Regions from separate parts of the Sporofaciens sp. St.21A7 genome, predicted to be linked through region 1. Evidence: a T-box and tRNA genes for the amino acid it is inferred to sense, from the RefSeq annotation. Region 1 holds a T-box; the other holds one or more tRNA genes.
What was found. The T-box of region 1 lies ahead of AC6I3O_RS03340 (valine--tRNA ligase). A T-box ahead of a tRNA ligase gene usually reads a tRNA of that ligase, here a tRNA-Val.

Region 1 (4,421 bases):
CTTATCCTTCTGGATAATGAATTCATTTGCCGCCGCCATCATTACCGCCGACTTATTCAGGAACGCTAACCCAGAGCATAACTGCTGGTCTTCACAGACAACATACACCGTCGCCTTGCGGGAATTAGGGACATTCATTTCGGCACGCACATTACGGACTCCACGGATAATCTCCTTGTAATGCTCCACAATATTCTCTGCTATCGGGAAATGATACCTCTCCTCATACACAGGCCATTTTGACATCATCAGGGACTCTTCCTCCGGCACAAGTTTGCTGTAAATCTCCTCGGTAACGAATGGCATATAAGGATGTAAGAGCTTCAGAGACTTCTTCAGCACCTCTTTCAGCGTCCACAGCGCGTCATTTGCGCTCTGGGCATCCTCCCCTGCATGATAGATCCGATACTTAGCGATCTCAATATACCAGTCGCAGAACTCATCCCACAGGAAATCATATATCTTCGACAGCGCGATCCCCAGCTCGAACTTATCCATGTTCTCGGTCACTTCCCGAATCAGGCTGTTACACTTAGACAAAATCCAACGGTCTCCCGGGCGGAGCTTAAAGTCCACAGGCTCCGTCAATTCCTTATCCCCAAGGTTCATCAGGATAAATCTGGAAGCATTCCAGACCTTATTGGCAAAATTACGGCTTGCCTCCACCCGCTCGTTGTAGAAACGCATATCGTTGCCGGGCGCATTTCCTGTCATCACCGTCATACGCAGGGCGTCGGCGCCGTACTGGTCAATAATCTCCAACGGGTCAATGCCATTTCCCAGGGACTTACTCATCTTGCGGCCTTTCGAGTCCCGAATCAGCCCATGGATGAATACCGTATGGAACGGCGATTTGCCCGTGTGGGCATACCCGGAAAATACCATCCGCACTACCCAGAAGAATATGATGTCATATCCCGTAACCAGCACGTCCGTCGGGTAAAAATAATCCAAATCCTCCGTATGCTCGGGCCATCCAAGGGTGGAAAAAGGCCACAATGCAGAAGAAAACCAGGTATCCAACGTATCCTCATCCTGCGTAAAATGCCTGCATCCGCATTTCGGACAAACTTCCGGAGTTCCTCTTGACACTACAATCTCGCCGCACTCATCACAATAGTACGCCGGAATCCTATGTCCCCACCAAATCTGCCGTGAAATACACCAGTCCCGGATATTCTCAAGCCACCGCAGATACACCTTGTCAAACCGCTCCGGCACGAATCTAAGCTCGCCCTTCTTAATGGCCTCGATGGCCGGCTTCGCCAGTTCATCCATTTTCACGAACCACTGCTGCTTGATTAGCGGCTCTACCGTCGTCTTACATCTCTCATGGGTTCCTACATTATGGGAATGAGGAACGACCTTCACCAGATATCCCTGCTCCTCCAAATCACTGACAATCGCTTTTCTTGCCTCGTAACGCTCCATACCGGCATATCTGCCGCCCTGCTCATTGATGGTGGCATCGTCGTTCATGATATTGATTTCCGGAAGGCCATGGCGTTTGCCAACCTCGAAATCGTTGGGGTCATGTGCCGGCGTAATCTTAACCGCTCCGGTTCCAAATTCTTTGTCTACATAATAATCTGCCACAATTGGGATTTCTCTATTCACCAATGGCAATAATGCTTTCTTGCCGACGATTCCCTGATAACGCTCATCGTCCGGATGCACCGCGATTGCCGTATCCCCAAGCATGGTCTCCGGTCGGGTGGTGGCAATCTCAAGGAACTCATCCGTCCCTACGATTGGATACTTGATATGCCAGAAGAAACCATCCTGCTCTTCATGCTCCACCTCTGCGTCGGACAGGGCTGTCTTACAGATTGGGCACCAGTTGATGATTCTGGAGCCTTTGTAAATATATCCCTTTTCGTACAGACTTATGAATACCTCTTCTACGGCTTTTGAGCAGCCCTCGTCCATGGTGAACCGCTCCCGGTCCCAGTCGCAGGAAACGCCTAATTTTTTCAGCTGCCCTTCAATGGTTCCCGCATACTCTTCCTTCCACTGCCATGTCCGTTCAAGGAACTTCTCCCGTCCTAACTCCTTCTTGTCAATGCCTTCTTCCTTTAGCTGGTTCGTCACCTTCACTTCTGTGGAAATGGCGGCGTGGTCTGTCCCCGGCACCCACAGGGCGTTAAATCCCTGCATCCGCTTGTAACGGATGATGATATCCTGCATGGTATTGTCAAGCGCATGGCCCATGTGCAACTTTCCTGTGATATTCGGCGGAGGCATTACCGTGGTAAATGGTTTCCTGCTCCTGTCTACTTCCGCATGAAAATAATTGTTGTCGCACCATTTCTGGTATAACTTAGGTTCAATCTCTTTCGGATTGTAGGTCGTCTCTAAATTCTGGCTCATGTACATTTCCTCTCTTTCTTTGTTGGTCAGTGTATCACCTAAGGGCGTATGTACCTGCTGTAATTTTTAAGGTATTAAAAAACCGCCCTTTACTGTGTAAAGGGCGATTGAATCAATCGAATCGCGGTACCACCTTTATTCTGCATAGAAGAAAGACTCCTATACCTCTCATCTTATTCTTTAACGGGAACGACTCCGGGATAACCTACGCTTCCTGCTCAAAAGGGTCAGCTATCCGGCTCCGAAGCTACCTTCTGCATCTCAATCCTTAAATACCTCTCAGCCTGTAAAACAGACGGTCCTGTTCGGTATCTGCCGCTGTCTCACCGGGTACTCTCTCTGTCAGAACGAACTTATGCATACTCCTCTTCTTCAACGCCTTTGTGCTATAATCATTTGTTGTTTGAACTTTAAACAGGATTATAGACACCGTGAAGATGTTTGTCAAGGAGTTTCCGTAATTTTCAGAAAGTATTAAGATGTTACAATTTATCTAACATTTCTTAGGATAAAGGATGGCTCATGAGAAATTCCCTTGCAGAAAGCGAAATCTCCATGTTATACTACCTATTATAAATACCTTGAGCATTTTGTAAGGAGAGCTGAGATGAAAATCTATCTTGACATGTGTTGCTACAATAGACCATACGATGACCAGTCTCAAATAAAGATAGCTTTAGAGACGCAGTCCAAACTGTACATTCAGCATCTTATAAAAGATAAAAAACTTGAATTGATCACATCTGCTGCGCTATGAATGCGGCTGCAATCCTTTTGAAATGCGTCGTAATACTATTCTTGATTTTATCCATAAAAATACGTTCGCATATGTAGGAGGCGAACACAAGATAATGATTGAAGCAAAAGCGGCAGAAATCATGCAGACAGGAGTGAAATTCAAAGATGCCTGCCATGTCGCGTCGGCTATATATGCCGGATGTGAATACTTTATATCTACAGACAAGCGTTTGCTGAAATATGCTACTAATGAAATAAAAATGGTCACACCAATTGAATTTGTTATAGAAATGGAGAGTGAATAAAATGTCTACAAGTACCGCCGAAATCATGAGCAAAGGCATGAAATGCCTGACCGAACAGTTAGGTATCATAGACGCAGAACGTTTTGTTTCCATCATAATCCGCGAAAAATTTGATTACACTAAATGGCAAAGAGAATATTTTGACGGAAAAACCCCTGAAGAAATCAGCGCCGAGGCTGCCCAATATGAAAAAGAACATCCTTTTACAGGGAACGGAGTCAGACTCTAATTCTAGCTTGCTCTCAAGTATAGTATCTTATAAAGCACAATCAATAGCGATTCAGATAAACTGGGAGTGTAAAATAAAGTGTGTAAGTTAGAAATACAACAAATCTAACTGCGCACTTTATTTTTCTGTATAAAGTGTGCTACACTCAAAGAAAGGATGAAGAAAAGGATGGGTACAGCACTAATGGCACGAAGGAACAAACAGAACACAAGAGGGGCCGCAATCGCACAGGCAATCATGGAGGAATACCAGCCACAGACAAGGGAAGAGATGCAGGATGCCATCAAAGACATCTTCGGCCCCATGTTTGAGTCCATGCTCCAGGGGGAGATGGACTCCCATCTGGGATATGTCAGCAACGAGCGCGGGGAAAAGAATACCACGAACAGGCGTAATGGTTATTCCCATAAGTCTGTCAATACTGCATATGGGAAGATGGACGTTTCCGTCCCCAGGGACAGGGAGGGCAGCTTCAAACCAAAGGCAATCCCCAAACGGACAAAAGATGTAAGCGGGATCGAGGACAAGGTGCTGTCCATGTATGCAAGGGGAATGAGCCAGCGCGATATTGCCGATACGGTTGAAGATATCTATGGGTTTGATATTTCCCACGAGACAATTTCAACAATTACGGACAGGGTAATCGCAACAGCGGAAGAATGGCAGAACCGCCCACTGAAAAAGTTCTACACGTTCCTCTTTGTTGATTGTATTTACATTACCATCCGCAAGGAAATGGAAACAAAAAACTGCGCAGTTTATGTTGTCCTTGGATATGA
Region 2 (4,421 bases), 680 kb from region 1:
ACATTCAAAGAGTGCGTAATAGCTCACTAGTCGAGAGGTCCTGCGCCGAAAATGTCCGGGGCTGAAACACACTGCCGAAGCTTAGGAATCAGAAATGATTGGTAGAGGAGCATTGGATACTGGAAGAAGCAGTACCGGAAGGAGCTGTGGACGGTATCGAAGAGAGAATGCCGGAATGAGTAGCGAGAGGAAGGTGGGAATCCTTCCGGCCGAATATCCAAGGATTCCAGGGTAAAGCTGATCTGCCCTGGGGAAGTCGGGGCCTAAGGCGAGGCAGAGATGCGTAGTCGATGGATAACAGGTTGAAATTCCTGTACCACAATCCAACAGAACTGTGGGGACACACGTGGAAAGCATGAGCCGGGAATGAAGAGACCGGTGCAAGCGAGGTAGGGGGTATACTGGCAAATCCGTATATCAACCCGAAGACGTGATGCGGACCGAAGTAAGAGTAGGGAAGCATGTGAGCCATGTGTCAAGAAAAGCCGCTATTGTTTGGGTTGTGCCCGTACCGTAAACCGACACAGGTGGATGAGGAGAGAATCCTAAGGCCGACGGGAGAAGCATTGTCAAGGAACTCGGCAAAATGACCCCGTAACTTCGGGAGAAGGGGTGCCAGGGAGACCTGGCCGCAGAGAATAGGCCCAAGCAACTGTTTAGCAAAAACACAGGTCTGTGCGAAACCGAAAGGTGAAGTATACGGGCTGACGCCTGCCCGGTGCTGGAAGGTTAAGAGGAGAGGTTAGCGAAAGCGAAGCCTTGAATTGAAGCCCCAGTAAACGGCGGCCGTAACTATAACGGTCCTAAGGTAGCGAAATTCCTTGTCGGGTAAGTTCCGACCCGCACGAAAGGCGTAATGATTTGGGCACTGTCTCGACAATGCACCCGGTGAAATTGAAGTACCAGTGAAGATGCTGGTTACCCGCGCCAGGACGGAAAGACCCCATGGAGCTTTACTCCAGCTTGATACTGGGATTCGGTATTGCATGTACAGGATAGGCGGGAGGCAAGGAAGTGGTGACGCCAGTTGCCATGGAGCCGCTGTTGGGATACCACCCTTGCAGTATTGGATTTCTAACCAACAGCCGTGACCCGGCTGGGGGACAATGTCAGGTGGGGAGTTTGACTGGGGCGGTCGCCTCCGAAAGGGTATCGGAGGCGCTCAAAGGTTCCCTCAGAATGGTTGGAAACCATTCGGAGAGCGCAAAGGCAGAAGGGAGCTTGACTGCGACACCGACGGGTGGAGCAGGTACGAAAGTAGGACTTAGTGATCCGGTGGTAGAAAGTGGGATTGCCATCGCTCAACGGATAAAAGCTACCCTGGGGATAACAGGCTTATCACTCCCAAGAGTTCACATCGACGGAGTGGTTTGGCACCTCGATGTCGGCTCATCGCATCCTGGGGCTGAAGTAGGTCCCAAGGGTTGGGCTGTTCGCCCATTAAAGCGGTACGCGAGCTGGGTTCAGAACGTCGTGAGACAGTTCGGTCCCTATCCGGCGCGGGCGAAGGATATTTGAGAGGAGCTGTCCTTAGTACGAGAGGACCGGGATGGACTGGCCGCTGGTGGATCTGTTGGCTAATCAAGGCCATGGCAGAGTAGCCAAGCCGGGAGGGGATAAACGCTGAAGGCATCTAAGCGTGAAGCCCCCCTCAAGATGAGATATCCCTGCGTAGAGCAGTAAGACCCCTTGAAGACGACAAGGTAGATAGGGCGGAGGTGGAAGTGCAGTAATGTATGGAGCTGACCGCAACTAATCGGTCGAGGGCATGACCAAAGGTGGATAGGAAAGAGGATGAAATTTCTTGTATGCAGTTTTGAAGGTATATGCCTTCAATGCGTATTTACGCAAGGCCCAGTGGCTCAGTTGGTTAGAGCGCCGCCCTGTCACGGCGGAGGTCGAGAGTTCGAGTCTCTTCTGGGTCGTTGACATAATACATTTAAAGTGCTATAATAGTAAAATGTAGATGTCACTTATATGGGATCTTAGCTCAGCTGGGAGAGCATCTGCCTTACAAGCAGAGGGTCATAGGTTCGAGCCCTATAGGTCCCATAGATTATGGATGGATTCCCGAGTGGCCAAAGGGGGCAGACTGTAAATCTGTTGGCGACGCCTTCGAAGGTTCGAATCCTTCTCCATCCATTAGGATAGTAGAAAGAGTCAACTGTTTGCTGAAACCAAAACGGTTCGAATCCTTCTCCATCCATTAGGATAGTAGAAAGAGTCAACTGTTTATTGAAACCAAAACGGTTAGAAATCTTTTTCATTCATTAGGATAATAGAAATTTTCTTTATCCATTAAGGTATAGATGATGTATCTTGTGCCGATGTGGCTCAATTGGCAGAGCAGCTGATTTGTAATCAGCAGGTTATCGGTTCGAGTCCGATCATCGGCTTGCTTCTAAAGAGAAGCATTTAATAGAATATCGCGGGGTGGAGCAGTCTGGAAGCTCGTCGGGCTCATAACCCGAAGGTCGTAGGTTCAAATCCTGCCCCCGCAATCCGCCCAGATAGCTCAGTTGGTAGAGCAGAGGACTGAAAATCCTCGTGTCGCTGGTTCGATTCCGGCTCTGGGCATTTTGTTTACCTAAAATAGTGAGGGCGTGTAGCTCAGGTGGTAGAGCACTTGACTTTTAATCAAGTTGTCCCGGGTTCGAATCCCGGCACGCTCAGTAAAAATAATCCCGAAAATCTCTTCTTGAAAGATGATTTTCGGGATTATTTTATATGGTCTGCTTCTTAAAACAAGAGTCCCATGGTCTTCTGGCCTTCCTGCTCGGCTTTCTTCTTTTGCAGCATCATGGAAATACTCTGCATCGTCTGCTGGTGTGTCAGTTCTTGAAGTGTCTTTGCAATGTCAGTGTCTCCCATACGGCTCTGGGCTGCAGTAAGATTAATGGAAGCATATCCATTATAATCAATTGCATGTTCCAGAGAATTAGACTGTGCGCCGAAGGTGCTGCGATTGCTGGTAACTTGTGTCAAGGCATCATCAATGGCCTGTAAATCAAAATCCTTCGTGACATCGAAGTCTGCAATGCCAAGCGCCTGCAATGTAGAATTGGCTGCATGATTGACAGTAATAGAACCGCCGCCGCCATCCGATACGAGCTGAACACCATTACTCATACTGCCGTCAAGCATATTCATTCCATTGAAACGAGTCTGAGTCGCAATATGTTCAATACCTTGCTTCAACTGCTCGACTTCCTTCTGGATATCTGCCCGATTCATACCATTCAGCGTTGAATTGCTGGCACGTAAGCCTAATTCACGCATTCTTTGCAGATGGCTGGTAATGCTGCCAAGCGCAGAGTCGGAAGTATTCAGCATGTTCGTTCCGTCACCAAGATTCTTCGTACCTGTATTATAGCCCGTCACCTGAGCCTTTTCGTTCTCGACAATCGCCAGTTCAGCGGCGCCGTCCGCAGCAGACATTAACCTGTTACCACTTGAAATATGCCCGTACAAATAAGGGGTTGTGCTGCTTATTGCGGAAATTCTGCTCATCTATATTCCTCCTTTCAGAATTATATTAAGGTGTGCCCTTGGGTATACTTTCATATATAATATCGTACAAATTTTAAAAATGATTACCATTATTTTCATATTGAATGCTATTTTTTGTGAATTGGTAATCTCGTAGTGCCTGTTCTATTTTCATGCGGCCGCGGATACGGATAGGAAGGCATATATCATTTTCAAGGAAACAACAATTGCCTGAAAATTTCACGACATAGTCGGCGTTGACCAGTATCCCCTTGTTGATCAGAATAAAGCGAGGCTCCTGGTGAGTCAGGCAAATAAATTCAGACATCGTCATACGGCTTCTCAGAATGGATTCATCCGTAAGGGTGATGTTCAGGTAGTGTCCGTCAGTGACCGCGGAAATGATATCTCGATATAAAACGGGAATCGTTCTTCGCCCACTGACAATCTCCATGTGTTGAGGATAAGGGAAAAGTACCGACATGGCATCCTGCAAGACTTTCGTCACCCGCTCTTGAGAGATGGGTTTGACAATATATTCAAAGGCGTGGCAGGAAAATGCATCCGGCATAAATTCACTGCTGGATGTCAGAAACACAAGGATACAGAAGTTATCTTTCTGTCTCATCTTTAGTGCGACAGTGATTCCGCTCATTTCTTCCATGTAAATATCCATGAAAACTATGGAAAATTTATTTTTTTCAAATTGGCCGAGAAATGATTCGCCGCTAATGAAAGAGGCAATATCAGTCTGAATTCTGTGTTCTTCACAAAAATCACGGCAGATTTGTACCATTTTATCTAAAAAGATTGGTTCATCATCAACGATTGCAATTTTCAATAAGTCTCCCCTCATTTCTTAGAGTATTAAGGTCGTTCACTATTTTATCATATAGGGAATGTTTTTGCCACAAAATTGATGTTCCTGCCAG

Region 2: it encodes a tRNA-Val, which carries the amino acid that the T-box ahead of AC6I3O_RS03340 (valine--tRNA ligase) is inferred to sense. The anticodon was not compared.

What each region holds. Positions count from the first base shown of each region.
Region 1 is NZ_BAAGFN010000001.1:701,405-705,825, reverse strand. Features, by position in the region: gene AC6I3O_RS03340 (valine--tRNA ligase) at 1-2,370, opposite strand, end outside; T-box leader at 2,467-2,755, opposite strand; gene AC6I3O_RS03335 (hypothetical protein) at 3,222-3,413, shown strand; gene AC6I3O_RS03330 (hypothetical protein) at 3,415-3,642, shown strand; partial or broken gene AC6I3O_RS03325 (IS256 family transposase) at 3,826-4,421, shown strand, end outside.
Region 2 is NZ_BAAGFN010000001.1:24,971-29,391, forward strand. Features, by position in the region: rRNA gene AC6I3O_RS00115 (23S ribosomal RNA) at 1-1,776, shown strand, start outside; tRNA gene AC6I3O_RS00120 (tRNA-Asp) at 1,852-1,925, shown strand; tRNA gene AC6I3O_RS00125 (tRNA-Val) at 1,980-2,052, shown strand; tRNA gene AC6I3O_RS00130 (tRNA-Tyr) at 2,061-2,142, shown strand; tRNA gene AC6I3O_RS00135 (tRNA-Thr) at 2,324-2,396, shown strand; tRNA gene AC6I3O_RS00140 (tRNA-Met) at 2,428-2,501, shown strand; tRNA gene AC6I3O_RS00145 (tRNA-Phe) at 2,505-2,577, shown strand; tRNA gene AC6I3O_RS00150 (tRNA-Lys) at 2,600-2,672, shown strand; gene AC6I3O_RS00155 (flagellin) at 2,740-3,510, opposite strand; gene AC6I3O_RS00160 (LytR/AlgR family response regulator transcription factor) at 3,584-4,330, opposite strand.